2 regions of the Pseudomonas sp. LBUM1644 genome follow, and region 2 is predicted to be linked to the other one. Evidence: riboswitches for the same ligand, from Rfam matches in the RefSeq annotation. Region 2 holds a riboswitch; the other holds the start of a gene.

Region 1 (15,112 bases), 850 kb from region 2:
GACACCCTGACCCTTTTTCCGGGCGTGCTGAGTAGCTATCCGAACTTCATGTTCAACATTCCGGCCGATCAGGTGCCGGCATTCGTCGACGCCATGGAAAACGCCAAGGACGCCAACCGCTTCGATAAAATCGTCGAACGTTGGGGCATCCGCCGCAGCCATCCGCAGTTCTGGTTTTACTTCCATGACCTGAGCCAATACGTGCACGAGACGGACCCGATGGAAGAGGGCGTGCTGGACATGAACCGGTACGAGAATCTTTGATCGACCTTTGATGATGGGCTGGTGTCGGACCTATAAGCGCCGCCAATCCCTCAATGTAGGAGCGAGCTTGCTCGCGATGGTGTGTCAGATGACGCTTGCTTAGCTGATACTCCATCGCGAGCAAGCTCGCTCCTACAGGGGATCTGCGGTGATTTGCGGGTTTGCAACCGGGAGGTCTGCTCATGTTGATCTCAGTACAGGCACTGCGCGCCATCGCGGCCTGGGCGGTGGTTTGCCATCATTTCATGCAGATTTTCTTCGACTTCCGGGCCCGTGGCCCGATCGGTCAGATGTTCATCGACAAGGGCGCGGTGGGCGTCGACATCTTCTTCGTAATCAGCGGACTGGTGATTTTCCTGTCCACCGAGGGTAAATCACTGCCACCGGGGCGTTTCCTGCTGTATCGACTGTTCCGCATCGTCCCCGCTTACTGGCTGTACACGGTGTTGATGGCGCTGCTGGTGGTGTTCGCTCAGCCGGTGTTGCCGGATCAAACCGTCGATTGGTCGCATTTCCTGCTATCGCTGCTGTTTATTCCCACGCAAAACCCGGGGGGCTACGGGATATATCCGACGCTGAATGTCGGCTGGACCCTCAACTACGAAATGCTGTTCTACCTGCTGTTTGCCTGGGCGTTGCTGTTCCGCCTGCAAGTCAGGCTGCTGATCGTCGCGGCGCTGCTGTTCGCGGTGTGCCAGGCCTGGACGGGTTATGGCTGGGTCAGCGAGTTTTATCGCTCGAATATCGTCTATGAGTTCCTGCTGGGGATCACCATCGGCATGGTCTACCGCCGAGGCTGGATCAAACCGGGGTTATGGCTGCCGTTGCTGGGGATCGGCGGCGCGCTGATGGCGATTTACCTGCTGCCGCCGGCACCACGATTGCTGGCCTGGGGCTTGCCGAGCGCCGTCCTGGTCATGGCGTGCATCGCATTGGAGCGCCATTTCGTGAACAACCGGGTGTTTGAACTGCTCGGCAATTGTTCCTACTCGGTGTACCTGATGCATGTGTTGGTGCTGTCGACCGGTGGATTCGTCGCACAACGCTACGGCTTGAATCCCTACGTCATGTTCGCGGTTTGCGCGGCGACTATCGGTCTGGCGTCCTGGGCAAGTTACGAATGGGTGGAAAAGCGCAGCTATCGGTGGCTTAAAGGCTGGATTGACGGCGAAACGGCCGCTCAACCGGCGCCGGCTCTTTCCCGACAAAAATACTAGGACTTTGTGCGGCGCGATGATTGGCGTAAACTGCGCCCAAGCCTGCGAGGAGTTTCCATGACCGCTATTACCATCACCGACGCCGCCCACGATTATCTGGCTGATCTGCTCTCCAAGCAGAACACCCCAGGCATTGGCATCCGCGTCTTTATCACCCAGCCTGGCACCCAGTACGCCGAAACCTGCATTGCTTACTGCAAGCCGGGCGAAGAAAAACCTGAAGACACGGCATTGGGGCTGAAAAGCTTCACTGCCTACATCGATTCGTTCAGCGAAGCCTTTCTCGATGACGCAGTCGTTGACTACGCCACCGACCGCATGGGCGGTCAGTTGACCATCAAGGCGCCAAACGCCAAAGTCCCGATGGTCAACGCCGACAGCCCGGTCAACGAGCGCATCAACTACTACCTGCAAACCGAGATCAACCCGGGGCTCGCGAGCCACGGCGGTCAGGTCAGCCTGATCGATGTGGTCGAAGACGGTATCGCCGTGCTGAAGTTCGGCGGCGGTTGCCAGGGCTGCGGCCAGGCGGACGTCACCTTGCGTGAAGGCATCGAGCGCACCTTGCTCGAGCGTATTCCCGAGCTCAAGGGTGTTCGTGACGTGACCGACCACACGCAGAAAGAAAACGCCTACTACTAAGTAAGGTGTTCGCTGCAGAAACGAAAAAACGGCGCCCCGTGAGCGCCGTTTTTTTATGGGTGAAGCTTTAAAAGATCGCAGCCTTCGGCAGCTCCTACAGGAGAGCGCATCCCCATGTAGGAGCTGCCGAAGGCTGCGATCTTTTGATCTTAGGGGCGATACAAATGCGCATGCCCCGCACGGTACAACGATGAATCGCTGAACTGATCGCTCCCCAACACCCGACCCACCAAAATCAACGCCGTACGCCGAAACCCCTTGGCTTCGACCTTCCCGGCGATATCCGCCAGCGTTCCCGCCACCCAATCCTGATCCGGCCAGGTCGCACGGTGGATCACCGCAATCGGACAATCCGCGCCGTAATGCGGCAGCAATTCAGCCAATATTTTCTGCAGATGATTCACCCCGAGATGAATCGCCATGGTTGCCCCATGCTGCGCCAGGCTCCCCAACTCTTCACCGGCCGGCATCGCAGTCTTGTCGGCATAGCGAGTCAGAATCACGCTCTGAGACACGTCCGGCAAGGTCAGTTCCGCCCCCAACAGCGCGGCACACGCCGCCGTCGCTGTCACACCGGGAATGATTTCAAACGGAATATCGAGTTTACGTAAATAACGAATCTGCTCGCCAATGGCCCCATAAAGACTCGGATCACCGGAGTGCACCCGTGCCACGTCCTGTCCGTTCCCGTGGGCCGTCTTGATCAGCTCGATGATTTGTTCCAGATGCAATTCGGCGCTGTTGACCACCTGTTCGGCGCAATGACCGTCGAGCACGGCAGTGGGCACCAGAGAGCCGGCATAGATGATCACCGGGCAGCTGCGAATCAGCCGTTGGCCTTTGACGGTGATCAACTCCGGGTCGCCCGGACCTGCGCCAATGAAGTAGACGGTCATCGTCGGTTCCTGTGAGAAAAAAGGGCCTGGGCAGGCTTCAGATGAAGATTGCTCATGATCGAAGGTGGTGATTATCGGGGATTTTACGCAGCGCAGGCCAATGCCAGGGTCGCCTGGGCATATTTTTGCCGCGAAATGAGCAATTTCGCCGGTGCCTGTGTCAGTTGTTCCACGAGGGCGAGGGCGGCACTTTCTGCAACGCCGTAGCAACCGGTGCGCTCGAAAGCGATGTCCGAACGGTGGCTGAGTCGCGGTTCATAGTCGGTCAATTGCGCGCTGCTGAAGTACATCAAGGGCAGCTCGAGTTGTGCAGCGAGTTCGAGCAGGCCAGGTTCATCACGCTTCAGGTCGATGCTGGCCAGCGCCTTGATCTGGTGAAGTTCGATTTGATGCGCCTGTAACGCCTGCTCGAGTAGCGCGCGCAGCGTGCTGACGGGGCAGCCGCGCTGGCAGCCCAGGCCGACCACTAAGGTCGGCGCTGTGCTGGCATCCGTCATGCGTGGTATTGGCCATCGCTTTTGCGGCGGAACAACCAGGCGCTGATCAGGCCCAGGGCCAGCCAGAATCCCATGTTGGTCAGCTGCGAAGCGATTTTGAACTGGGCTTCCAGGGCTTCCGGCGCGAGCATCGAGTGCACTTCCGGTTGTGGCGCGCCGATCACGTGTGGAACCACCAGGATGGCGGCACCCAGCACTTTCATCAGCCAGTGACGGCTGAACACGATCAGTGCGATACCGACAGCCGTGGAGGCGGCAGTGCCGATCCACCAGATCTGCCGTTGCGCCAGATCGGCTGCGACCGTGCCCGGCAGTTCCGGTGGCAGGCCCAGCGTCGGCGCCAACACGAAGGTCGCGTAACCGGCCAGGCCCCAGAGCAGGCCCTGAGAAGTTTTGGTCGGAGCACGCAAGGTGTAGAGACCGGCGAGCATCAAAGCGAAGCCGACAGCGACCACCAGGTTACCGCCAGTGGTCGACAGCACGCGCTGCCAGCCGTCTTCCGGCTCCCAGGCTTCGGCATCGTGGGTGTGCCCGGCCAAGGCAGCGTCGGCGTGTTCGTGAACTTCAACGGCCGGTGCGGCCTTCTCGTAGGTTTCCGCCTGAAGAATCAGCGGCGCCACCCAGAAACTTTGCAGCAGGGTCAGCAACAGGGCGGCCAGCAGCCCGGTGAAACCTGCGGTTTGCGCAATACGCTTGATCATGTCAGCAGGTCTCAATGGCACGGGAACGCGGAGCTGTGTCGGGTATCGTGCGCGGCGTTGTGCACGGCTTCGATGTGCGAGAAACCGGCGAAATACACCAGGCACGCGCCAAGGATTGACGCACACACGGCGGCGGTCAGACGTTGAGTCAGGGTCGTGGTGGTGCTGGCGGTGCTGTGGTCGGTGCTGCTGATGATCGACATGGCGCTTCCCTCTGGTCTGTCAGCGGGTGAATAGAGCGCATGGAGGACCCCTGCGAATCGGGCACGCAGAGATTCAAACAGCGCCCGCCCACCGCGGGTTTGTTATTCAGTGAACGTAATCGTCACTTTGTGTTGCGGGCCGGTCTCCGGGCTCACGAGGGGCTTTGGCGTCAGCCGAAACCTGCAAGAATCACCTTCCCATGCCGAACTGCTGTCACAGTGGATTTGATTCTTCGCTCGCTTACCGTTGCGGGGGCAGCACCGGACTGACATGGCTTTGAGTAAAGCACATGATTCACCGGTTTCCCGTTTCACCCTGTGAAGGGCACCCGTAACAAGATGCGTAGGAGAGCATGGGCGGGGGTTGGGCGTCAATTGGCAAGGGTTCTCAACTGCATGCCGGAACCCCGACTGGTCCCCTGTAGGAGCTGCCGAAGGCTGCGATCTTTTGACTTTGTTTTTTAAAAACAAGATCAAAAGATCGCAGCCTTCGGCAGCTCCTACAGGAGTAGCGGCAGGTCACGATTGACCCGCCCTCACACCATGCGTAGCCTTGCGCTTTCGAGGTTCTTCGGCGATTGCCGAAGCTAAGAAGGGAACGCGGTCGATGCCGCGGCTGCCCCCGCAACTGTGAACGGTGATGTTCGCTGCCACGCCACTGCACGCTTCAGCCCTGAAGCCCGCGGGAAGGCGCAGCAAACGCCAGTCTAGCGACAGGCACACCGTCAGCCAGGAGACCTGCCTCGAAACGAATTCTCACTACAACCGGGCGGGGTGATCCGGTGGCGAAATCTTCCGCGCGTTCAATCGCTGCGGTCGTCGTCCCGTTTGCCCGCCACCTTGCCAAAGGGCATCCGATGAAAACACTGGCCAAACTCCCCGTCACCATCGTTACCGGCTTCCTCGGCTCGGGCAAAACCACCTTGCTGCGGCACATGCTCGACAACGCACAGGGCCGCCGCATTGCGGTGATCGTCAACGAGTTCGGCGAGCTGGGCATCGACGGTGAAATCCTCAAGCAATGCTCCATCGGCTGCACTGAAGAAGAAGCCAACGGCCGCGTCTACGAACTGGCCAACGGCTGCCTGTGCTGCACCGTCCAGGAAGAATTCTTCCCGGTGATGCGCGAGCTGGTGGCCCGGCGCGGTGACCTCGACCACATCCTCATCGAGACCTCGGGCCTGGCGCTGCCAAAGCCTCTGGTCCAGGCCTTCCAGTGGCCGGAAATCCGCAGTGCCTGCACCGTTGACGCGGTGATCACCGTGGTCGACAGCCCGGCCGTGGCGGCTGGCACGTTTGCCGCGTTCCCGGATCAGGTCGATGCCCAGCGCAAACTCGACCCGAACCTGGACCACGAATCGCCACTGCACGAACTGTTCGCCGACCAATTGGCCAGCGCCGACCTGGTGATCCTCAACAAGGCCGACCTGATCAGCCCTGAAGACCTGGCCCGTGTTCGCCTGGAAGTCGCCGAAGAACTGCCGCCAGCCGTGAAGGTTATCGAAGCCAGCAGCGGTCGGGTGCCACTGGACGTGCTGATCGGCCTCGGCGCCGGTTCCGAAGAACACATCGACAGCCGTCACAGCCACCACGACCATCACCACGATGGCGACGATCATGACGACCATGATCACGATGCCTTCGACTCCATTTCCATCGAGCTGCCGCAAGCCGACGAAAGCCTGCTGATGGACGCGCTGACCCAACTGGTGGTCAAGCACGGCATCCTGCGGGTCAAAGGCTTCGCCGCGATCCCGAACAAACCGATGCGTTTGCTGATCCAGGGTGTGGGCACGCGTTTCGACAAGCACTTCGACCGTCAGTGGGGCGCCGATGAAGCGCGCACCACACGGCTGGTGTTGATCGGCCAGGAGCTGGACGCCGCTCAACTCGAAGCGCAATTGCGCGCTGCGCTCAGCGTTTAACCCATGCACCTGCTCAGGACCCAGCCCGGCGGTTTCGTGTCGGATGACAACATCGCCGACCTGGGACAAACCCCCGCCGAGCTGGTGATTCTGTGCAGCGGCGATTCCAGCCTCGCGCTGCTCGCCGAAGCCGCGCAGCAACTGCCCGACGATTACCCGAGCGTGCGCCTGGCCAACCCGATGCAGGTGCAGAACCATGCCTCGGTCGATCTGTATGTCGACGAAGTGCTGCGCCACGCCAAGGTGATCCTGATCTCGCTGCACGGTGGCATCGCCTATTGGCGTTACGGCGTCGAGCGGCTGGTTGAGCTGTCCCAGCGGGGCGTGCAGCTGATTCTGGTACCCGGCGATGATCGCCCGGACCCGGAGCTCAGCGACTTGAGCACCGTGGTCGCTGAAGACCGGGATCGGCTCTGGCAGTTTCTGCGTCAGGGCGGTATGCGCAATGCTCTGGATTTCTTCCGTTGCCTGGCCAATCGTTGGCTGGATCGCGACTACGCCTGGGCCGAGCCGCAAACCCTGCCGCGCACCGCGATCTACCACCCGCACAAAAGCCCCGCTGAACTGAGCGATTGGCAAGCCGACTGGCAGGCCGGTCAACCGGTGGCGGCGGTGCTGTTTTATCGCTCGCATTTGCAGGCGGCGAACACTGCTTTCATCGATGTTTTTTGCCAGCGTTTGCAGGCGGCGGGATTGAACCCGCTGCCGATCGCGGTGGCCAGTTTGAAAGAGCCCGGCTGCCTGACGGTGGTCGAGGACCTGCTGGATGAAACCGAAGCCGGCGTGATTCTCAACACCACCGGCTTCGCCCAATCCAGCCCCGAAGCGCCGCACTTGCGGCCGTTCCGACGCAACATTCCGGTGATCCAGGCGATCTGCGCGCAGGACAACGAGCCCGGCTGGCGTGCCAGCGAACAAGGCCTCGGCCCGCGCGACCTGGCGATGCACATTGCGCTGCCGGAACTCGACGGGCGGATCATCAGCCGACCGATCAGCTTCAAGGATCTGGCGTGGCGCAGCGAGCGCAGCCAGTCCGACGTCGTGTGTTATCGGCCGCAACCGGAACGCATGGATTTTGTCGCTGAACTGGCGCGGCGCTGGATTGATCTGGCGCGAGTGCCGAATGCTGAAAAACGCATCGCGTTGATCCTCGCCAACTACCCGACTCGCGACGGTCGCATTGGTAATGGAGTTGGCCTCGACACCCCGGCCGCTGCGCTGAATATCCTGCGTGCACTTCATAAAGAAGGTTATCCGCTGCCGGCCGAGTTACCGGACAGCGGGACCGCGTTGATCCAGCAATTGCTTGGTGGTGTCAGCAACGATCTCGACACCCTCGACCAGCGTCCATGTCAGCAAAGTCTGGCGATGGACGACTATTTGCTGATGTTCAACGCCTTACCCGAAGCCAACCGTCAAGCCGTAATGGATCGCTGGGGGGCACCTGAAAGCGATCCGATGTTTCGTGGCGGCCGGATGATGATCGCCGGTCTGCGTTTTGGCCTGACCTTCGTCGGCATTCAACCGGCCCGCGGTTATCAGGTTGATCCGAGCGCGGTCTATCACGACCCGGACCTGGTGCCGCCACACGCCTATCTGGCGTTCTACTTCTGGCTGCGCAACACCTACGGCGCCCACGGCGTGATTCACGTCGGCAAGCACGGCAACCTCGAATGGCTGCCGGGCAAAGGCGTCGGGCTCTCGGAAAATTGCTGGCCGGACGCGCTGCTCGGGCCGCTGCCGAATATTTACCCCTTCATCGTCAACGACCCGGGCGAGGGTGCCCAGGCCAAGCGCCGCACCCAGGCAGTGATCATCGATCATTTGATGCCGCCGCTGACCCGCGCCGAAACCTACGGGCCGCTGCGCAACCTTGAGCTGTTGGCCGACGAATATTACGAAGCGCAACTGCTCGATCCTCGCCGCGCCCGCGAGTTGCAGCGCGACATCCTGCAACTGGTGCGCGATACGCACATCGACCGTGAACTGCAACTCGACGAGAAACTGGACAGCGACGCCGATGCGGCGATCTGGCTGCCGCGCCTGGACACGTACTTGTGCGATTTGAAGGAATCGCAGATCCGCGATGGCCTGCACATTTTCGGCGAATCGCCGACCGGGCGCTTGCGTATCGATACCTTGCTGGCGCTGCTGCGGATTCCCCGTGGCGACGGGCGTGGGGCGCAATCGAGTTTGCTGCGGGCGTTGGCCAAGGCGTTCGAATTGGGCTTCGATCCGCTGGATTGTGCGTTGGCCGAGCCATGGGCCGGACCTCGTCCAGCTGAATTGCAGCGCGTCGCTGATGAAGTCTGGCGCACCGCCGGTGACACCCGCGAACGCCTCGAGTTGTTCGCCGCACAATTGATCTCGCAGACACTGGATCAATCTCAAGCCACGCACGGACCCTGTGGGAGCGGGCTTGCTCGCGAAAGCGGAGTGTCAGTCGACGTTGATTTGTCTGACATACCGCTTTCGCGAGCAAGCCCGCTCCCACAGGGGGCAGGTTGGTCCGAAGTAGGCGCCATCATCGACAACCTGCGCGAAGTCGTCGCGCCACGCCTGGACGCCTGCGGCCCTGCGGAAATGCGCGGCCTGCTCGACGCCCTCAGCGGTCGTTTTGTCCCCGCCGGCCCCAGCGGTGCGCCAAGTCGCGGTCGCCTGGACGTGCTGCCCACCGGGCGCAACTTCTATTCGGTGGACGTGCGCAACCTGCCGACCACCACCGCGTGGCGCATAGGCTTCCAGTCGGCCAACCTGATTCTCGAACGACATTTGCAGGACCACGGCGATCACCTGCTTCAGCTTGGCCTGTCAGTCTGGGGCACCGCGACCATGCGCACCGGCGGCGATGACATCGCGCAAGCCATGGCGCTGATGGGCGTGCGTCCGGTCTGGGCGACGGGCAGTCAACGAGTCGATGACTTTGAAATCCTACCGCTGAGCCTGCTCGACCGACCGCGGGTGGACGTGACCTTGCGCGTGTCCGGGTTCTTCCGCGATGCGTTTGCCAACCTGATCCGTCTGTTCGATGCGGCGGTGCAAGCGGTTGCCGCGCTGGATGAACCGGATAATTTGAACCCGTTGGCCGCCAAAGTCCGCGCCGAGCGTGAAGCGCTGATGCAATCGGGATTGGATGAAGAGGCGGCGAGACGCCAGGCCGGCTGGCGCATTTTCGGGGCCAAACCCGGTGCGTACGGCGCGGGTGTGCAGGGCGCCATCGACGGTCGTCTGTGGCAAAGCCGCGACGACCTGGCCGAGGTTTACCTGAACTGGGGCGGCTACGCTTACGGCGGCTCCGACGAAGGCACCGCCGCCCGCGAACAGTTCGCCCAGCGCTTGAGCCAGGTGCAAGCGGTCCTGCAAAACCAGGACAATCGCGAGCATGACTTGCTCGACTCAAACGACTATTACCAGTTCCAGGGCGGCATGCTCGCTGCCGTGGAAAGCCTCAGCGGCGAAGCGGCAGCCAGTTACCATGGCGACCACAGCCAGCCGGACCTGCCAAGGATTCGAACCCTGAAGGAAGAGCTGAACCGGGTGATTCGTTCCCGAGCGGCTAACCCTAAGTGGATCGATGGCGTGAAGCGTCACGGCTATAAAGGCGCGTTTGAACTGGCGGCGACGGTCGATAATGTGTTCGCCTTCGACGCCACGACGCAACTGATCGATGATCACCAGTATGCGTTGCTTGCGGATGCGTATCTGCTGGACCCGGCGACCCGGGATTTTGTCCGGGAGCATAACCCTCATGCGTTGCGCGACATGACCGAGCGCATGCTCGAAGCGCAGCAACGGGGGATGTGGAAGGAGCCGGGCGAGTATCGCGAGGCGCTGGAGAATTTGTTGCTCGATATAGAAGAAGACAGCTAGTGCACCGCGAATCCTGTGGGAGCGGGCTTGCTCGCGAAGGCGGCGTGTCAGGCAACATCAATATTGCATGACCCACCGCATTCGCGAGCAAGCCCGCTCCCACAGGGGAGGAGTTGCAGCTGATAGATCACCGACCATGACCGAGAATTAATAATGACCGACACCCCCCATTTCCCGCTCTCCGCCGTGGTCGGCGCCGACGATCTCAAGCTCGCCCTGTGCCTCACCGCCATCGACCCGAAGATCGGCGGCGTACTGATCGAAGGCCCGCGCGGCATGGCCAAATCGACCTTGGCTCGAGGTCTCGCGGACCTGCTCGCCAGCGGTCAATTCGTCACCTTGCCGCTCGGTGCCACCGAAGAGCGCCTGGTCGGCACCCTCGACCTTGACGCGGCCCTGAGCGAAGGGCGTGCGCAATTCTCCCCCGGCGTATTGGCCAAGGCTGACGGCGGCGTGCTTTACGTCGACGAAGTCAATCTGCTGCCGGATCACCTCGTAGACCTGCTGCTCGATGTAGCCGCCAGCGGCACCAACCTGATTGAGCGCGACGGCATATCCCACCGCCATTCGGCGAAGTTCGTGCTGATTGGCACCATGAACCCTGAAGAGGGTGAATTGCGTCCGCAGCTGCTTGACCGTTTTGGCTTGAACGTCGCTCTCAGCGGTCACACCGCGCCAGCCGAACGTGGCCAGATCATCCGCCGTCGCCTCGATTTCGACAGCGATCCCCAAGCCTTCTGCGCCCACTGGGAAAACCAGCAGCAATCGCTGCGTGAGCGTTGCGAGCACGCACGCAGCGCGCTGGCGAACATCCCGCTCGACGACAGCGCACTGGCACAGATCACCGAGCGCTGTTTTGCTGCCGGCGTCGACGGCCTGCGTGCCGATCTGGTCTGGTTGCGGGCGGCCCGTGCCCACGCCGCGTGGCGAGGGGCGAGCGCGATCAGCCTTGAGGATATCGACGCGGTGGCCGAGTTCGCCTTGCGTCATCGTCGCCGCGAGCAATCGCCACCTGCACCGCAACAGAACCAGGCGCCCTCCAATCAAACCGCCAGCCCCAGCGAAGGTCAGGGCCAATGGGGCGAAATGCCGGCCCAGACGCTGCCGGTCGGCGCCCGACGTGAAGTGCCGAGCTGGCCAAAAAAGCCCTAGGCATTCGCCCTCGATCTGACGCGGGGGCGGATGCCAGGCCCCGTGCCGGACGGCTGGATAACGGCAAGCAGGGCAAGCGTCACGCCGCGCGTAGCGGCTCGGTCAATTGGCCCGGTACCTTGCTTAACGGCCGCCCGCGTCAGCGCGAGGATGTGTTGTTTCACCTGCGCACCCGCTCGCCCCATGAACTGTGGCTGGTAATCGTTGACGCCTCGGCCTCGACGCGGCGCCATCAAGCATTAAGCGATGCCAAGGGTTTGCTGGCCCAATTGTTCGACGACGCCTACCGCCAGCGCGCACGCCTGGCCTTGCTCACGGCCAGCGGCCACACGCCGAAATGGCAGGTGCAAGGGTTGAAAGCGTCCGCCGGTTTGCGCGACTGGCTCGATGGATTGGGCGCGGGCGGCGGCACGCCGTTACTGGCGGCGCTGGGCGAGGCAGGGCGCTGGTTGGGGGCTCGGCAGAAGCGCTTTCCAGCGGAAAAGCAGCGACTGTTGTTGGTTACCGATGGCCGTTTGAAGGACTGGGCGATGTTGCCCGCGTTCGACTGCCCGGGGCTGTTGATCGACATCGAGCGTGGGCCGATCCGGTTGGGACGTGCGAAGCAGTTGGCATTAGAACTACAAGCCGATTATCGGCATATCGATGATATGTAGTGCATCGAAAAGATCGCAGCCTTCGGCAGCTCCTACAGAAGCATGCGTACTCCTGTAGGAGCTGCCGAAGGCTGCGATCTTTTGATCTTACTTGCCCATCGCCTGTCGGTATTGTCGAGTCCGCCGAGCGATGTACACCTGATCCAGAATCAACGCCAGCAGCGCCGAAACCCCTGGCCGAGTCTGACGCCCGCGGCTCAGGCGATGGAGCTGGAACTTCACCACCGCCATGCTCGCCAGTGCGGCCAGCGGCTTGCGTTTCCAGCGGATCGGCGGCAATTGCGGATGACTGTTGCGGCCTTCGCGCCAGTGTTTGACCAACTGCGGTTCGAGCGCCAGCGCGGTGCCGATCCCGGCCATGGCGATGCCGCTGTCCAGCACCTGTTCGACGATCGCCAGGCGTCGAATCCCGCCGGTCACCATCACCGGCATGCGCGCCACACTGGCCAGTTCGCCGGCCATCTCCAGGAAATACGCCTCGCGCGCCAGCGTCCGGCCATCCCGTGCCTCGCCTTGCATGGCCGGTGCTTCGTAACTGCCGCCGGAGAGTTCCAGCAGGTCCAGCGGCTGATCGTTGAGCCACTCAATCACTTGCCGCGCATCATCGGCATCGAAGCCGCCGCGCTGAAAGTCTGCGGAATTGAGCTTCACCGCGACGCAAAACTGCGGCGACACTGATTGACGCACGGCGCTGACCACCGCCAGTAGCAGGCGCGCGCGATTTTCCACGGACCCACCCCAGTGATCAGTACGGCGATTGGTCAGCGGCGAGAGAAACTGGCTGATCAGGTAACCGTGTGCGGCATGAATCTGTACGCCAGTGAACCCGGCTTTTTCCGCCAGCGCGGCGCTGGTGGCGAAGCGTTGAATGACCTCTTCGATATCGCGCTCGCTCATGGGCTTGGGCTCGGCAAACAGCTTCGAAAACCCGCCCAGATCCAGGGCCACCGCCGAAGGCGCCAACGCCTGCTGACCGAGGTTGGCCATGGTCTGGCGGCCGGGATGGTTAAGCTGCACCCAGAACTGCGCCCCGCCGGAGCGGCCAATCGTTGCCCATTGGCGGAAGCGATCAAGGTGGCGATCGTCTTCCAGCACTACGCCCGCGGGCCCGGTCATGGCGCGGCGGTCGATCATCACGTTACCGGTCAGCAGCAGGCCGGCCTCGCCGTCGGCCCACGCCTGATACAGCTGGAACAACGCATCGGCCGGTGCCTGCGCGGTGTCAGCAAGGTTCTCTTCCATCGCGGCTTTGGCGATGCGATTGCCGATGGTCTGGCCGTTGGGCAAATTCAACGCTTGGAAGGGCGACATGCTTGACTCCTCATCAGTGAAGAGCAGAGGCTAAGCTTAAAGTTAACTTTAATGTCAAGCAGGCAAATGAGGTCGTGATGAAGATTGGTGAATTGGCGCAGTTGAGCGGGTTGAACGCGTCGCGTATCCGGTTCTACGAGGCGCAGGGACTGATTCAGAAAGTGGAGCGCCGGGCGAATGGCTACCGGCATTATCCCGACCAAGTGCTGCAAACGCTGAATCTCATCGCCTGTGCCCAGCAAGCTGGATTCAGCCTGGAAGAGTTGAGGCAGCTGTTGCCGGACACCGCCACCGGCGAGTTCAAGCATGCCGAACTGGTGGCGGGACTGAGGCGCAAAGTCGATCAGATCGAAGAAATGCAGCTGCACCTGGCGCAGAGCAAGGCGAAGCTGCTATCAGTGATCGACGACATTCAGGCGCGGCCCGACGGTATGGGCTGCGATGCGAATGCCGAGCGGGTGTTGGCGTCATTCAAGCATTCGCGCTGATGGCGGTAGCTGATGGGGCGGGAATCGGATGGCGCATCAGCGTGCCGACCACCAGCGCTCCTAGCAATGCCAGTAAACCGGCGACCCACAGCAACAGGCTGAACCCGCCGACAAAGGCTTGCCGCGCCAACGGCTCGACCATCGAGCGAGCGCTGTCGGGTAACAGGCTCATCGCCGCCGCCATGTCCCCGGCCACCACCCGCGAGGCGATGCCCTGGGTTTGGCCAAGCCATTGCGCGCCCTGTGCCGACAGACTGCTGCGCAACAACAGTTCGGTGTGGCTGGCGAGCAACGCACCGAACACGCCGATGGCCAGCACGATCGCGCTGAAACGCATGGTGGTGCTCATGCCGGACGCCATGCCGGTGCGCTCCCGTGGCACGCAGGCCATGATGTTCTTTTGCGTGTCGCCATTGAGCAGCCCGGCACCGGCGCCGGTCACGGCAATCGCCAAGGCGAAGGGCCAATAGCCGCCGCTGCTGACGGCCCAGGCACTGAGCAGGTTACCGCAGCCGACCAGCGTCAACCCCGTGGCCATCAGCGTCGACGGCGTATACCGCCCCGTCAGGCGAGCGCCGATGCGCGGGCCAATCAGCATGGTCAGGGCAAACGGCAACATGCCCAGGCCCGAGGCGATGGCCGAAAACCCCAAGCCGTTCTGTAAGTAAAACGGCAGCAGGGTCATCATCACCTGGGCGCATCCGGCGTAGGCAAACATCCCTAAGAGCGCGCCGATGAATCGCGGGTGTTTGAATAAACTCAGGTCGACCATCGGCCGCTGTTGCATCCGCTCAATCACCACGAACAGCCCCAGCAGCAGGGCGCCGCCGATGAGTCGGGTGTAGGTCAGCGGATGGTTCCAGCCGACCCGGTTGGCCTCGATCAGGCCCCAGATCAGGCACAGCAGGCTCGCACTGAACGCCAGGCTACCCCAGGGGTCGAGGCGTGCCGATTGGGTGTCGCGAGAGTCGGGCACGGCGCGCCAGACCATCGCCATCAGGAACAGGCCCACCGGCACGTTGAGGTAAAAAATCCAGCGCCAGCCAATGTATTCGGTAATCAGCCCGCCCACCGTCGGCGCGGCGGTCATCGCCACGCCCATGCAAGCGCCCCAGAAGGCCCAGGCCTTGGCCCGTTCTACTTCGTCGTGAAAAGTGTGACCGATGGAGGCCAGGGCCGACGTCAGCAGCAGCGCCGCGCCAACGCCCTTGAGCGCCCGGGCGATGTCGAGGAACAGCGCGTTGGGCGCCGCACCGCAACCCACGGACGCGAGAATAAAAAGACCGAGAC
Region 2 (15,112 bases):
CACTGATCTGCTGTGATGTTCCCGGCGACTACAACGCCACCGCACGCCGTTACTGGCAGGCGGCGGGGCTTGCCGATCGAATTGATCTGCGCCTGGCGCCGGCGCTGGAGACGCTCAGCCAGTTGAATCAGCCAGGGCACTTTGATTTGATTTTCATTGATGCCGACAAGGCCAACTATCCCGCTTACCTGGAGCACGCCTTGCGTTTGCTGCGGGTTGGTGGTCTGGCGGTGTTCGATAACACGCTGTGGAGCGGGCGGGTGCTTGAGGAGAGTCCTGAAAGCGAGGACACCCGAGCCATCCAGGCACTCAATTGCGCGCTAAAGGATGACTCGCGTGTGGATCTATCGTTGCTGCCGTTAGGTGATGGACTGACACTTTGCCGTAAGCGATAAACGCCGATCCCCTCTACGAGCGAGCTTGCTCGCGAAGGCGTCATCCCATTCAGCATCAGCATTGACTGACCCACCGCTATCGCGAGCAGGCTCACTCCTAACGGGAGATTTTGGACGTACACAAATCCCAGGCTGCCAACAAAACCTGTGGGAGCGGGCTTGCTCGCGAAGGCGTCATCACATTCAACATCAGTGATGACTGACCCACCGCTTTCGCGAGCAAGCCCGCTCCCACATTGGATATGTGTAGGCAGTTGGAGATTTACTTAACCGCAGAAACCCGCCACACCTTGTTCCCCACATCATCCGCCACCAGCAGATCACCCTGCTGATCAATCACCACGCCCACCGGCCGGCCCATCGCATCGTCCTCGGCGTTGAGGAAGCCGGTAAGCACATCCACCGGCGGTCCGTTCGGTTTGCCGGCGCTGAACGGTACGAATATCACTTTGTAGCCGCTGTGCGGGTTGCGGTTCCATGAGCCGTGCTGGCCGATGAAGGCTCCTTCCCTGAATTGAGTGGGGAGGGTGTTGCCTTCAGCAAACGTCAGGCCCAGCGACGCAGTATGCGGGCCGACGGCATAGTCCGGGGCAATCGCCTTGGCTACCAGGTCAGGGTTTTGCGGGTCCACGCGGATGTCGACGTGCTGGCCGTAATAGCTGAACGGCCAGCCGTAGAACGCGCCGTCCTTGACCGAGGTGATGTAGTCGGGCACCAGGTCGCTGCCGATTTCGTCTCGCTCGTTAACCGCTGTCCACAATGCGCCACTGTGCGGTTCCCAGGCCATGCCGTTCGGGTTGCGCAGGCCGGAAGCGAAGATCCGGTGGTTGCCGGTGGCCCGGTCCACTTCCCAGATCGCTGCGCGACCTTCTTCCTTATCCAAACCGTTTTCGGCGACATTGCTGTTGGAACCCACCGTGACGTACAACTTACTGCCGTCCTTGCTGGCGATGACGTTTTTGGTCCAGTGGTGATTCAGCGTGCCGCCCGGCAAGTCGACCACTTTGACCGGTTGCGACTTGATCGTTGTATCGCCGCTTTCATAGTGGAAACGCAGCAAGCGGTCCGTGTCGGCCACGTACAGATCATTGCCGACCAGGGTCATGCCAAAAGGCGAGTTAAGGTTTTCCAGGAACACCGTGCGGGTTTCGGCGATGCCGTCATGGTCCGTGTCCCGCAGCAACGTGATGCGGTTCGGACTCGGTACGCCGGCACCGGCGCGGCCCATGACTTTTTTCATGACCCAGCCTTTAACACCTTTGCCGTCATCGGGTTTCGGCGGTGCGTTGGTTTCGGCTACCAATATGTCGCCATTGGGCAACACGTAGAGCCATCGCGGATGGTCGAGGCCTTCTGCAAAAGCCGCCACCTGAGTCCCTGTGGCGGCCGTGGGGGTTGCGCCGGCCGGCCAGCCGACCGCCGGGGCGATGTTCATGGTCGGCAACAAAGTTTTGTTGGGTTCTGGCAGTTTGGGCGACGGGCCGGTGCCGTCGGAAACTTGCAGGCTGGAGGTTTCACCACAGGCGGCGAGCCCTCCGGCGAGCGCGATGACGAGAACGAGCTGGGGCTTACGCATGCTGGTTTTCCCTATGAATGCCTTATCTATTCATAGAGGAGCTGAAAGGTTCGAAGGTTCAACAGGTCAGCCGCGGGCTTCCTTGAACAGCACGGCAATGCCCGGGTGATAGTTGCCTGCTTCATTGCGCAACTTGCGGTAGGCGTAGGGGAAATACCAGGCGACGGCGCAGCTGTGTTCCTTCTGCAGGTCGTCGACCATGTCCTGGAGTTCCTCCGGCTTTGCGCCATGCTGGGCTTTTTGCGGCGCGACAAACAGGCAACCGAGTTTCAGGTCGCTGGCATAGCTGATTTTCTTCGCGTCGCTGGTGATGTCGATCAGGGCCTGGGTCAGGTGAAGGCTGTTGACCTGCGGCCAGCGCTGCGTGACCTGAAGGTAAGCGCGTTCTTCCGCGGTGGCGATAAACAGGTCGGCGCGGCCATTGCGCTCGCCTTCTTCGGTCTGTTTGCGGGTCGGCGATTGTTGCAGCGTGACCATTTCCGCCATCCAGGCCGCTGCGGAAAGCAGCCCGAGGTTGGCTTTTTCATCGAACCAGTACGGGGTGTCGTTATCGCCGCGCACGGCGTTGTAACGGTCGATACAGTCAAACCAGCGTTCGAGCACCGGGCGTAGGAATTCCAGCTTCGGATTGCTGATGATCATGCCTTGCATGTTGCTCACCCTTGTTATTTTGATTGTAGGTTGTGGCTCTTTGATATCATTGCTGGCAGCGTGGCACAACAATGACGTCGGCCGATTGACCGGCGGCAGTATATCGTTCGCCAGCGTTCTGTCTTCAATTGACGCTCCACCCCCAACACTCTAACCTTCGCGGCTTGTTTCAGGTGCTCTGTGACCCTGGTCGACAGAGTGAAACAGGGAAGCCGGTGAGTGGGCTCATTTCACAATGACGAGCCACGATCCCGGCGCTGCCCCCGCAACGGTAAATGAGTGAAGACTGCGCCTTGAGCCACTGTGTCGATTGTCGGCATGGGAAGGCGCGCAGTCAGGCGTATCGCCGCTCATGAGCCCGGAGACCGGCCTGACTCATCCAGCGGCATCACGGTGGGCGATGCCAGGCTTTTTGCCGTCTATTCTTGTGCCTGCCCGCCGTTATTCCAGCCTCAACGGAGAGCTCCCCCATGACTGATACCCCCGATCGTGACGAACGCCATCTGGCGCGCATGCAGCGCAAAAAGGCCGTGATCGACGAACGCATCGCCAATTCCCCGAATGAATGCGGCCTGCTGCTGGTGCTGACCGGCAACGGCAAAGGCAAAAGTAGCTCGGCGTTTGGCATGCTCGCCCGGTCCATGGGCCACGGCATGCAGTGCGGCGTGGTGCAGTTCATCAAGGGGCGCAACAGCACCGGCGAAGAGTTGTTCTTTCGGCGCTTTCCGGAGCAGGTGCGTTTTCATGTGATGGGTGAGGGTTTTACCTGGGAAACCCAGGATCGCCAGCGTGATATCGCTGCCGCCGAAGCCGCGTGGGCCGTGTCGCAGCAATTGCTGCGCGATCCGTCGATCGGCCTGGTAGTGCTCGATGAATTGAACATCGCGCTCAAACACGGCTATCTCGACCTCGATATGGTGCTCAGCGATTTGCAGGCCCGTCCGCCGATGCAGCACGTTGTCGTCACGGGTCGCGGCGCCAAACCGGAAATGATCGAACTGGCGGATACCGTCACCGAAATGGACGTGATCAAGCACGCGTTCCAGGCCGGGATCAAAGCGCAAAAAGGCGTCGAACTGTGAATCAACCACGTCATTGCCCGGCGGTTCTCATAGCCGCGCCGGCCTCCGGCCAGGGCAAGACCACCGTCACTGCTGCGCTGGCCCGTTTGCATCGCAATCAGGGGCGCAAGGTCCGTGTGTTCAAATGTGGCCCGGACTTTCTCGACCCGATGATTCTCGAGCGCGCCAGCGGTGCGCCGGTCTATCAACTGGACATGTGGATGGTCGGCGAGCAGGAAAGTCGTCGGCTGTTGTGGGAAGCCGCCGGTGAGGCGGACCTGATCCTCATCGAAGGCGTCATGGGCCTCTTCGACGGTACGCCGTCCAGCGCTGACCTGGCGCGGCACTTCGGTGTGCCGGTGCTCGGTGTGATCGACGGCACCGCCATGGCCCAGACTTTTGGTGCGCTGGCATTGGGGCTTGCAAAGTATCAGCCGGACTTGCCGTTTGCCGGCGTGTTGGCCAACCGCGTCGGCACCTTGCGTCACGCACAATTGCTCGAAGGCAGTTTGACCGAAGGCTTGCGTTGGTACGGCGCGTTGTCGCGGGAAACCGGGATCGAATTGCCGAGCCGCCATCTCGGTCTGGTCCAGGCCAGTGAGTTGAACGATCTCGATGTGCGCCTCGATGCAGCAGCCGATGCCTTGGCCAGTAGCTGTGAAGTCGCGCTACCACCGGCAGTGGAATTTGCCGCCCCGGATGTGATCGCTGTCGAGCCTTTGCTGGCCGGTGTGCGGATTGCCGTGGCCCGTGACGAAGCGTTTGCCTTCACCTACGGCGCAAGCCTGGATTTGCTGCGAGCCATGGGCGCCGAGTTGCTGTTTTTCTCGCCGATCCGTGATGCGCAGTTGCCGGAGGCTGACAGCCTTTATCTTCCCGGTGGTTATCCGGAATTGCACCATGTGGCGCTGTCGCAGAACAGCTCGATGCTCGACGCTATTCGCGCTCACCATGGCGCAGGCAAACCGCTGCTGGCGGAGTGTGGCGGCATGTTGTACCTGCTCGATTCATTGACTGATGTCGAAGGCACTCGCGCTGAGTTGGTGGGTTTGCTGACGGGGGATGCGGTGATGCAAAAGCGCCTCGCCGCGTTGGCCTTGCAGGCGGTTGAGTTGCCGGAAGGCTCGTTGCGCGGGCACACCTATCACCATTCACTGACCAGCACCGAGCTTGAGCCGATTGCTCGAGGGTTGAGCCCGAATGGTGGGCGCGGGGCGGAGGCGGTTTATCGTCAGGGGCGGATGACGGCCTCTTATGTGCATTTTTATTTTCCGTCGAATCCATCGGCGATTGCCGCACTGTTTGCGCCTGACCTTGAGGCCGCCTTCGCGAGCAAGCCCGCTCCCACATTGGATCACCTAAACCCTGTGGGAGCGGGCTTGCTCGCGAAGAGGCCATGACCGACAACGCATTCTCCGAAGCCGAACGCGCAGCGGTTTACCGAGTCATCGCCGAACGCCGCGACATGCGTCACTTCAGCGGCGGCACGGTCGAACCCGAACTGCTGCGGCGCCTGCTCGAAGCCGCACATCAGGCCCCGAGCGTCGGCCTGATGCAGCCCTGGCGCTTCATTCGCATCAGTGACCGAGCCCTGCGCGGCAAGATCCAGTGGCTGGTGGAAGAGGAGCGTATTCGTACCGCCGAAGCCCTCGGCGAGCGCACCGACGAATTCATGAAGCTCAAGGTCGAGGGCATCAGCGACTGCGCCGAAGTGCTGGTCGCTGCGCTGATGGACGATCGCGAGCGACATGTCTTCGGCCGCCGCACCTTGCCGGAAATGGACATGGCCTCGCTGTCCTGCGCGATCCAGAACCTGTGGTTGGCGTCCCGCGCCGAAGGACTGGGCATGGGTTGGGTCTCGCTGTTCGAACCGCAAGCCCTGGCAGACCTGCTGGGTTTGCCAGCCGGCGCCAAACCGCTGGCCGTTCTCTGTTTGGGACCGGTCAAGGAATTCTATCCAGCGCCGATGCTGGTGCTCGAAGGCTGGGCAGAGGCGCGTCCGCTCAGCGAATTGTTGTATGAGAATTATTGGGGAGTGAGTCAATGAGTGTGGCGTTGTTGAGTGTCGCCGCGGTTGCGCTGGATGCGCTGCTGGGTGAACCCAAACGCTGGCATCCGCTGGTGGCGTTCGGCCGGTTTGCCGACCGCATCGAACAGCGTTTCAACAGCGGCGGTCGCGGCTGGCGCAGTCATGGCGTCACCGCTTGGGTGCTCGCCGTCCTGCCGCTGACGTTGCTGGCCACAGCACTTTCCTGGGCGCCCTATGTCGGCTGGATCGTCGAGATTCTCGCCCTTTATTGCGCCCTCGGCATGCGCAGTCTCGGCGAGCACGTCGAGCCGGTGGCCAAAGCCTTGCGCAGCGATGACCTGGAACAAGCGCGTAAGCGCGTGGGGTATCTGGTCAGCCGTCAGACCAGCGAACTGGATAAAACCGAAGTCGCCCGCGCGGCCACCGAATCGGTCCTGGAAAACGGCAGTGATGCAGTGTTTGCCGCGCTGTTCTGGTTTGCGGTGGCCGGCGCGCCCGGCGTGGTGCTCTACCGATTGAGCAATACGCTGGATGCGATGTGGGGCTATCGCAACGAACGTTTTGAACGTTTCGGCTGGGCCGCGGCAAAGATCGACGACGTCCTCAACTACATTCCGGCGCGCCTGGTGGCATTGACCTACGCGCTGCTGGGCAAAACCCGATTGGCACTCAAATGCTGGCGCAGCCAGGGCCCGACCTGGGACAGTCCGAATGCCGGTCCGGTGATGGCGGCCGGTGCCGGTGCACTCGGCGTGGAGTTGGGTGGGGCGGCGATTTATCACGGCGAACTGCACCAGCGTCCGTCTCTGGGCGAAGGCGTGCCGGCGGATGCCGACTCCATCGACCGTGGCTGGCAATTGGTCCAGCGCGGCGTATGGTTATGGCTGCTGATTCTCTGCGTGGGGGCAGAATTTTATGCTTGAGCACGGTGGTCGGTTACGTAAAGCGGCGCTCGAATACGGCATTGCCGAAGCCGATTGGCTCGACCTGTCCAGCGGCCTCGCGCCTTGGCCGTTTCCGGTGCCGGAGATTGCGTTGCGGGCCTGGGCGCGTTTGCCGGAAACCGATGACGGTCTGGAGCAGGCCGCTTGCGACTACTACGGTGCCGTGCAGGTGTTGCCAGTCGCCGGTTCGCAAATGGCCATCCAGTTGCTGCCGCGTTTGCGTCGGGCCGGCAAGGTCGGCGTAGTGTCGCCGTGTTATGCCGAACACGCCGAAGCCTGGCGACGCAATGGCTACATCGTGCGTGAAGTGCTGGAGCAGGAAGTCGACTTTTATCTCGACAGCCTCGACGTGCTGGTGGTGGTCAACCCGAACAACCCCACCGGCCTGAGCCTGCCCCCGAGTCGCTTGCTCGACTGGCACGCGCGGCTTGCCCAGCGCGGTGGCTGGCTGGTGGTGGACGAGGCGTTCATGGACAACACGCCAGCACTGAGCCTGGCACCTATTGCCAATCAGGTGGGTTTGATTGTGCTGCGTTCCTTCGGCAAATTTTTCGGCCTGGCCGGTGTGCGGCTAGGCTTTGTGCTGGCCGAGCGCAAGTTGCTCAAATTGCTGGCCGAACAAGTGGGGCCATGGGCGGTCAGCGGCCCGACCCGTGTGGTCGGCCAGGCGTGCCTGCTGGATACCGAAGGGCATGTCCGGCAACGGCAGCGCACCGCGCAGGCGAGTGAACGCCTGGCGCTGCTGCTTGAGCAGCACGGTTTCAAACCCCAGGGCGGTTGCGCGCTGTTTCAATGGCTGATAACCGACCGCGCCGAACATCTGCATGAGTTCATGGCCCGACGCGGCATCCTGCTGCGGTTGTTCACCCACAACACCAGCCTGCGTTTTGGCTTGCCCGGCGACGAAGCCGAATGGGCTCGCCTCGCACAAGCGTTCGATGCCTACGCCGGGGAAGCACAATGACTACGCTGATGGTGCAGGGCACGACGTCCGACGCCGGTAAAAGCACCTTGGTGACGGCGCTCTGCCGTTGGGTCACGCGCCAAGGCGTGCGTGTCGTGCCATTCAAGCCGCAAAACATGGCGCTCAACAGCGCGGTGACGGCGGACGGTGGCGAGATCGGTCGTGCGCAAGCGGTGCAGGCCCAGGCGGCCAATCTGCAACCGCACACCGACATGAACCCGGTACTGCTCAAACCCAACAGCGATACCGGCGCCCAGGTGATCATTCATGGGCGCGCCGTCACCACGATGAACGCTGTCGCCTACCACGACTACAAAGCCATCGCGATGCAAGCGGTACTGGCTTCCCATCAACGGTTGAGCGCAGCGTATCCGGTGGTGATGGTCGAAGGTGCCGGCTCGCCGGCCGAGATCAATCTGCGCGCCGGTGACATCGCCAACATGGGCTTCGCCGAAGCCGTCGATTGCCCGGTGTTGCTGATTGCCGACATCAATCGTGGCGGCGTCTTCGCGCATTTGGTGGGCACCCTGGAACTGTTGTCGCCGAGCGAGCAGGCGCGGGTCAAAGGTTTCATCATCAATCGCTTTCGCGGTGACATCGCCCTGCTGCAACCGGGCCTGGATTGGCTGGAAGCGCGCACCGGCAAACCGGTGATCGGCGTGCTGCCTTACGTGATGGATCTGCATCTGGAAGCGGAGGACGGCATCGACCAGCGTCAGACCGAAAAGGCTGCGCAAGTGCTGAAAGTGGTGGTGCCGGTTTTACCGCGGATCAGTAACCACACCGATTTCGATCCGCTGCGCCTGCACCCGCAAGTGGACCTGCAATTCATCGGCCCTGGTCAGTCGATTCCGCCCGCGGACCTGATGATTCTCCCCGGCTCGAAAAGCGTGCGCAGCGACCTCGCTTACCTGCGTGCCAGCGGCTGGGACAGCGCCATTGCCCGTCACCTGCGTTACGGTGGCAAAGTGTTGGGGATTTGCGGTGGCCTGCAAATGCTCGGTGAGCAGGTGCATGACCCGTTGGGCCTTGAAGGCGCGCCGGGTTCCAGTGCCGGCCTGGGGTTGCTGGCGTTCGAAACGCAGCTCGAAGAAGAGAAGCAATTGCGCAATGTGCGCGGGCATTTGGCGTTGGAAAACGCTGAAGTCAGCGGCTACGAAATTCACGCCGGCGTGACCACCGGGCCGGCGTTGGAAAACGCCGCCGTGCAGCTGGATGACGGTCGCTGCGACGGTGCGCAAAGTGTCGACGGGCAGATTTTCGGTACGTACTTGCATGGGTTGTTCGAGTCGCCGACCGCGTGCAGCGCGTTGTTGCGCTGGGCGGGTTTGCAGGCTGTGCAGGAAGTCGATTACCACGCGTTGCGCGAGCGTGATATCGAGCGGCTGGCGGATCTGGTGGAACAGCATCTGGATACGCGGCTGTTGCGTGAACTCTGCGGATTATGAGGTGACTGGTCCAGCCTCTTCGCGAGCAAGCCCGCTCCCACATTGGATTGGCGCCTAACACCAATCCTATGTTCACTGGAGACCCAATGTGGGGGCGGGCTTGCTCGCGAAGACGGAATTGGCGACACCCCACATTTGAAAGGAATGAACCATGCTGCAACTGATCCTCGGCGGCGCCCGCTCCGGCAAAAGTCGCCTGGCCGAAAAACTCGCGTCCGACAGCACGCTGGCCGTGACCTACATCGCCACCAGCCAACCCCTCGACGGTGAAATGAGCGAACGGGTGGCCCATCACCGCGCCCGTCGTCCGGCCGAATGGGCGTTGATCGAAGAGCCGCTGGAACTGGCCCGCGTGCTGCGCGAAAGCGCCAGCGAAGGGCGCTGCCTGCTGGTGGATTGCCTGACCCTGTGGTTGACCAACTTGCTAATGCTCGACGATCCCCAGCGGCTGACGGTCGAGCGCGATGCATTGCTCGATTGCCTGGCGTCGTTGCCGGGAGAAATCATTTTTGTCAGCAACGAGACCGGAATGGGTGTCGTGCCGCTGGGCGAATTGACTCGCCGCTATGTCGATGAAGCCGGTTGGCTGCATCAAGCTTTGGCCGAGCGCTGTCAGCGAGTCATCCTGACCGTCGCCGGCCTGCCCCTGACTTTGAAAGGAACTGCGTTATGACTCAATCCTGGTGGCTGAACCCGTGCAAGCCAGTCGATGCCCAAGCGGTCGAACAGGCGCAGGCCCGTCAACTGCAGTTGACCAAGCCGGCCGGTTCCCTCGGTCGACTGGAGTCGATGGCGGTGCAATTGGCGGGGTTGCAGGGGCGGGTCAAGCCGAGTCTGGATCAGCTGTGGATCGCGATTTTTGCCGGTGACCATGGCGTGGTCGCCGAAGGGGTGTCGGCGTTTCCACAGGAAGTCACCGGGCAGATGTTGCACAACTTCGTCAACGGCGGCGCGGCGATCAGCGTGTTAGCGCGACAGCTCGGAGCCTCCCTGGAAGTGGTGGACCTTGGTACGGTCACGCCGACGTTGAACCTGCCCGGCGTGCGCCACCTGAATATCGGCCCGGGCACGATGAATTTTGTGCAAGGCCCGGCGATGACGCCTGCCCAGGGCGAACGCGCCTTGCAGGCCGGTCGCGACAGCGTGCAGCGCGCTATCGCGGCGGGCGCGCAGTTGTTCATCGGGGGTGAGATGGGCATTGGCAACACCACGTCGGCCAGCGCGTTGGCGTGTGCTTTGCTCGATTGCCCGGTGGTGCATCTGGCCGGTCCGGGCACCGGGCTGGACGCGGCGGGGGTCAGTCATAAAGCCGAGGTCATCGAGCGCGCCTTAGCCTTGCACAGCGCTCAGCGCGGCGATGCGTTGCGCACCCTGTTCAACCTCGGCGGTTTTGAAATCGCCGCGCTGGTGGGCGCGTACCTGGCCTGTGCCCAGGAAGGTGTCGCGGCGCTGGTAGACGGTTTCATTTGCAGCGTCGCGGCGTTGGTGGCGGTGCGTTTGAACCCTGAATGCCGTCAGTGGCTGTTGTTCGGTCATTGCGGCGCGGAGCCGGGTCATCGCCATGTGCTGGAAACCCTGAACGCCGAACCGTTGCTGGATCTCGGCCTGCGTTTGGGTGAGGGCAGCGGCGCTGCGCTGGCCGTGCCGCTGCTGCGTCTGGCCTGCGACCTTCACGGGCAGATGGCAACCTTTGCCGAAGCCGCGGTGGCGGATCGCCCGGCATGACCTTGCGCCTGGATCTGTTACGCCACGGCGAAACCGAACTCGGCGGCGGCTTGCGTGGCAGCCTCGACGATGCGCTGACCGGCAAGGGGTGGGCGCAGATGCGTGCGGCGGTGATCGAGCAGGGACCTTGGGATCGCCTGGTCAGCTCGCCGTTGCAGCGTTGCGCGCGGTTCGCACAAGAACTCGGTGCGCAACTGGGGTTGCCGGTGCAGTTGGAGAAGGATTTGCAAGAGCTGCACTTCGGCGCGTGGGAAGGGCACAGTGCGGTCGCGTTGATGGAAACCGATGCCGAGGCATTGGGGTTGTTCTGGGCTGACCCCTATTCGTTTACGCCGCCTCAGGGTGAGCCGGTCGAGGATTTTTCGGCGCGCGTGCTGGCGGCGGTCGGGCGCTTGCAGGCGGCCTATGCCGGCGAGCGGGTGTTGCTGATCAGTCATGGCGGTGTGATGCGTTTATTGTTGGCGCAGGCGCGGGGATTGCCCCGGGAGCAGTTGCTCAACGTTGAAGTCGGCCATGGTGCGCTGTTTTCGGTGAGCGTCGAGACCGGCGTCATTCTCAAGGAAGTGCGCTGATCATGTTCCCGTTCTGGATCGCCCTGCAATTCTTGAGCAGTCTGCCGGTTCGCCTGCCGGGCATGCCGACGCCTCAGGAGTTGGGGCGGTCGCTGCTGTTTTATCCGCTGGTGGGGCTGCTGTTTGGCGGGATCTTGTGGGCGTTGAACTGGCTGTTGCTCGGCACGCCGTTGCTGCTGCACGCGGCGTTATTGCTGACCGTGTGGGTGTTGCTCAGCGGTGCGCTGCACCTGGACGGCCTGGCCGATAGCGCCGATGCATGGCTCGGCGGGTTCGGCGACCGTGAGCGCACGTTGATCATCATGAAAGACCCGCGCAGCGGTCCGATCGCGGTGGTGACACTGGTGCTGGTGTTGCTGCTCAAGTTCGCCGCGTTGCTGGCGTTGATCGAGCAGCAGAACGCGGTCGTCCTGATCATCGTTCCTTTGATTGGCCGCGGCGCAATGCTGGGATTGTTCCTGACCACGCCTTATGTGCGTGCCGGGGGTTTGGGACAGGCGTTGGCCGATCATCTTCCGCGTTTGGCTGGCAAATGGGTGTTGGCGGCCGGCGCGTTGGCCTGTGTTCTGATTGCGGGCTTCAGCGCTGTATGGGCACTTGGGGTGGCGGCGATTGTTTTTGTCTGGTTGCGGCAGGTGATGCTGCGGCGATTGGGTGGCACCACGGGTGACACGGCGGGGGCGTTGCTGGAGTTGCTGGAAATGGCGGTGTTGGTGGGGCTGGCGTTGACCTGATGTCCATGGGGGGGCTGGCCCCTTCGCGAGCAAGCCCGCTCCCACATTAGATCTCCAGCGGACATGGATTTTGTGTTCGATGCCGATCAAATGTGGGAGCGGGCTTGCTCGCGAAGGCGGTCTGCCAGACACTTCAATAATCCCTGTAACTTGATTTAACACACTCGCGGGTATATACACGCACCATGCTCGACTCCCAATGCTTATGCATCAACCTGCGTCGCGCCGCTCGTGGCGTCAGCAGGCATTACGACGGCGCTCTCGACGGCTTCGGCATCAACGTTGCCCAGTATTCTTTGCTGTGCAATCTGCAGCGTCTTGACCAACCGAGTATTTCCACCCTGGCCGAGGCCATGGGCCTGGATCGCAGCACCCTCGGGCGCAATTTGCGCGTGCTGGAAGGTGAAGGCTTGCTGATGCTGGTCGAGGGCGAAGACATGCGCAATCGCATCGTGATCCTTACCGAGGCCGGTGTTGAACGGCTCGCAGCCGCATTGCCGGCGTGGGAAGCGGCGCAGCAGCGATTGATTGATCGCTTGGGCGCCGAGAAACGCAAAACCTTGTTGAGACTGCTGGACGAACTGGCTTGATGCCGGTTTGCTCGATCTTAAGCGGGTATATACCCGCTACCGGAGAATAAGAATGACATCGATGTGGCGTACGTGCGGTTGGGTGTTGGTGGGGAGTGCGCTGATCCTTGCGTTGTCTTTGGGCGTTCGACATGGTTTTGGACTGTTTCTGGCGCCGATGAGTGCCGAGTTCGGCTGGGGGCGTGAGACGTTTGCGTTTGCCATTGCCTTGCAGAACCTGATCTGGGGCCTGGCGCAGCCGTTCACCGGTGCGCTGGCCGACCGCTTCGGTGCGGCGAAAGTCGTGCTGGTCGGTGGCGTCCTGTATGCAGTGGGCCTGGTGTGCATGGGGATGTCCGATTCGGCCGTGACCTTGTCCCTGAGCGCCGGTCTGTTGATCGGTCTCGGGCTGTCGGGCACCTCGTTCTCGGTGATTCTCGGTGTGGTCGGCCGCGCAGTGCCGCCGGAAAAGCGCAGCATGGGCATGGGGATCGCCAGCGCCGCCGGTTCTTTCGGCCAGTTCGCGATGCTGCCGGGCACGCTGGGGCTGATCGGCTGGCTCGGCTGGTCCGCGGCATTGCTGGTGTTGGGCCTGCTGGTGGCCCTGATCGTGCCACTGGTGAGCATGCTCAAGGACACGCCATTGCCCGTGCTCGGCCATGAACAGACCTTGTCCGAAGCGCTGCGCGAGGCGTGCTCACACTCGGGGTTCTGGCTGCTGGCGTTCGGTTTTTTTGTCTGCGGTTTCCAAGTGGTCTTCATCGGCGTGCATTTGCCGGCGTACCTGGTGGATCAGCATCTCCCGGCGACGGTGGGCACCACGGTGCTGGCGCTGATCGGGCTGTTTAATATTTTCGGGACTTACACGGCCGGCTGGCTCGGCGGGCGGATGTCCAAGCCGCGTTTGCTCACCGGCCTGTATCTGCTGCGGGCGGTGGTCATCGGATTGTTCCTTTGGGCGCCGGTGACGACCACCACTGCATACCTGTTTGGCATGGCGATGGGCTTTTTGTGGCTGTCCACCGTGCCCTTGACCAACGGCACTGTGGCGACCTTGTTTGGTGTGCGAAACCTGTCCATGCTCGGTGGGATTGTTTTCCTGTTCCACCAGCTCGGATCGTTCCTCGGCGGCTGGTTGGGCGGGGTGGTGTATGACAGAACCGGGAGCTATGACTTGATCTGGCACGTAGCGATTGTCTTGAGCCTGGTGGCCGCGGCCCTCAACTGGCCGGTGCGTGAGCAGCCAGTGGCGCGGCTGGACACCCGCATGAGTGTCGCATGAGCAGTCTCTGGTCGCGCCTTGCTGTAGCAGCCGGATGCGCCTTGCTATTGGCCTTGGCGTGGTGGGGTTGGCAGCGGGGCGGGCTGGCATTGATGCAATTGGGCATGGGTGCTTGCTAGCAGGGTATGAGGGCGAGTAATTTCGTTTTTGACGATATCTCAAGGAAGCACCGACATGCTGATGCGCTGGTTGGCAGTTCCCGCGTTACTGGTAGCGTTTACCGGGCTGGCTCAGGCAACCGAGTGCCCGGACCTTTTGCAGGGCTCGTTACCCAAGCTGCGCGCCAAAGAAACCATCGACCTGTGCCAACGGTTTGAGGGTAAACCGCTGGTGGTGGTCAATACGGCGAGCTTCTGTGGCTTCGCCCCTCAGTTCAAAGGCCTTGAGGCGCTGAATCAACGTTATAAGGACCAGGGGCTGGAGGTGCTCGGCGTTCCGTCGAATGACTTCAAGCAAGAGTCCAAGGACGGCGCAGAAACGGCCAAGGTCTGCTACGTGAACTACGGCGTGACCTTTACCATGACCGAACCGCAGAAAGTCCGCGGCGATGAGGCGACTCACTTGTTCAAGATCCTCGCCAAGCAGTCCAGCGCACCCAAGTGGAATTTTTATAAGTACGTGGTCGATCGCCAGGGCAAAGTGATCGCCAGTTTCTCCAGCCTGACCAAACCCGATGATCCGGACTTCATCGCTGCGGTGGAGAAGGCCCTGGCGTCGCCGCCATTGGCTTCCACCCCCTGATCGACGCCCACTAAAAAGCCCCGCCTCTGTACAAGAGAGCGGGGCTTTTTCAATTCAGGCGGCGAGGGGTTCAGGTTCGCCGTGAATCATCAGAAGCGGTATGTCGCGCCAACACCGAAACCGTTTGCCCAGTTTTCATACTTGGCGTTGTAGCTCTGGTTGCGAGGAGCACCGTTGTTGTCGTTGACCTTGACCGACTCTTCGCGCAGGTACGAGTACGCTACGTCGATGGTCAGGTCGTCGGTCGGGCTCCAGCCGGCGCCCAGGCTGAATACCTTGCGGTCACCAGTCGGGATGCGTGGGGAGCGGTTTTCGTTGTTGGTCGGTGCCTGGTCAACGGAGAAACCGGTACGCAATACCCACTGCTTGTTCAACTGATAGGAAGCACCGATGGCGTGAGCCCAGGTGTCGTGCCAGTTCT

The links. Region 2 has a riboswitch for cobalamin ahead of cobO (cob(I)yrinic acid a,c-diamide adenosyltransferase). Riboswitches for the same ligand answer to the same signal wherever they lie in the genome.
Region 1: it holds a riboswitch for cobalamin, as region 2 does, so the genes downstream of both, cobW (cobalamin biosynthesis protein CobW) here and cobO (cob(I)yrinic acid a,c-diamide adenosyltransferase) in region 2, are expected to answer to the same signal.

The regions. Positions count from the first base shown of each region.
Region 1 covers NZ_CP166812.1:3,670,956-3,686,067, reverse strand. Annotated here, with positions in the region: gene ACA052_RS16615 (fatty acid cis/trans isomerase) at 1-264, shown strand, start outside; gene ACA052_RS16610 (acyltransferase family protein) at 447-1,481, shown strand; gene nfuA (Fe-S biogenesis protein NfuA) at 1,539-2,123, shown strand; gene cobM (precorrin-4 C(11)-methyltransferase) at 2,273-3,019, opposite strand; gene ACA052_RS16595 (cobalamin biosynthesis protein) at 3,103-3,516, opposite strand; gene ACA052_RS16590 (CbtA family protein) at 3,513-4,217, opposite strand; gene ACA052_RS16585 (CbtB domain-containing protein) at 4,229-4,420, opposite strand; cobalamin riboswitch at 4,541-4,768, opposite strand; cobalamin riboswitch at 4,968-5,180, shown strand; gene cobW (cobalamin biosynthesis protein CobW) at 5,278-6,345, shown strand; gene cobN (cobaltochelatase subunit CobN) at 6,349-10,215, shown strand; gene ACA052_RS16570 (magnesium chelatase ATPase subunit I) at 10,369-11,367, shown strand; gene ACA052_RS16565 (vWA domain-containing protein) at 11,421-12,023, shown strand; gene ACA052_RS16560 (NADH:flavin oxidoreductase/NADH oxidase family protein) at 12,111-13,334, opposite strand; gene ACA052_RS16555 (MerR family transcriptional regulator) at 13,412-13,822, shown strand; gene ACA052_RS16550 (MFS transporter) at 13,806-15,112, opposite strand, start outside.
Region 2 covers NZ_CP166812.1:4,522,599-4,537,710, reverse strand. Annotated here, with positions in the region: gene ACA052_RS20635 (O-methyltransferase) at 1-395, shown strand, start outside; gene ACA052_RS20630 (PQQ-dependent sugar dehydrogenase) at 658-1,971, opposite strand; gene ACA052_RS20625 (hypothetical protein) at 2,038-2,622, opposite strand; cobalamin riboswitch at 2,777-3,010, shown strand; gene cobO (cob(I)yrinic acid a,c-diamide adenosyltransferase) at 3,093-3,704, shown strand; gene ACA052_RS20615 (cobyrinic acid a,c-diamide synthase CobB) at 3,701-5,083, shown strand; gene bluB (5,6-dimethylbenzimidazole synthase) at 5,080-5,730, shown strand; gene cbiB (adenosylcobinamide-phosphate synthase CbiB) at 5,727-6,635, shown strand; gene cobD (threonine-phosphate decarboxylase CobD) at 6,628-7,620, shown strand; gene ACA052_RS20595 (cobyric acid synthase) at 7,617-9,068, shown strand; gene cobU (bifunctional adenosylcobinamide kinase/adenosylcobinamide-phosphate guanylyltransferase) at 9,220-9,741, shown strand; gene cobT (nicotinate-nucleotide--dimethylbenzimidazole phosphoribosyltransferase) at 9,738-10,793, shown strand; gene cobC (alpha-ribazole phosphatase family protein) at 10,790-11,365, shown strand; gene ACA052_RS20575 (adenosylcobinamide-GDP ribazoletransferase) at 11,368-12,099, shown strand; gene ACA052_RS20570 (MarR family winged helix-turn-helix transcriptional regulator) at 12,285-12,689, shown strand; gene ACA052_RS20565 (MFS transporter) at 12,742-13,950, shown strand; gene ACA052_RS20560 (hypothetical protein) at 13,947-14,069, shown strand; gene ACA052_RS20555 (glutathione peroxidase) at 14,125-14,691, shown strand; gene ACA052_RS20550 (OmpP1/FadL family transporter) at 14,781-15,112, opposite strand, start outside.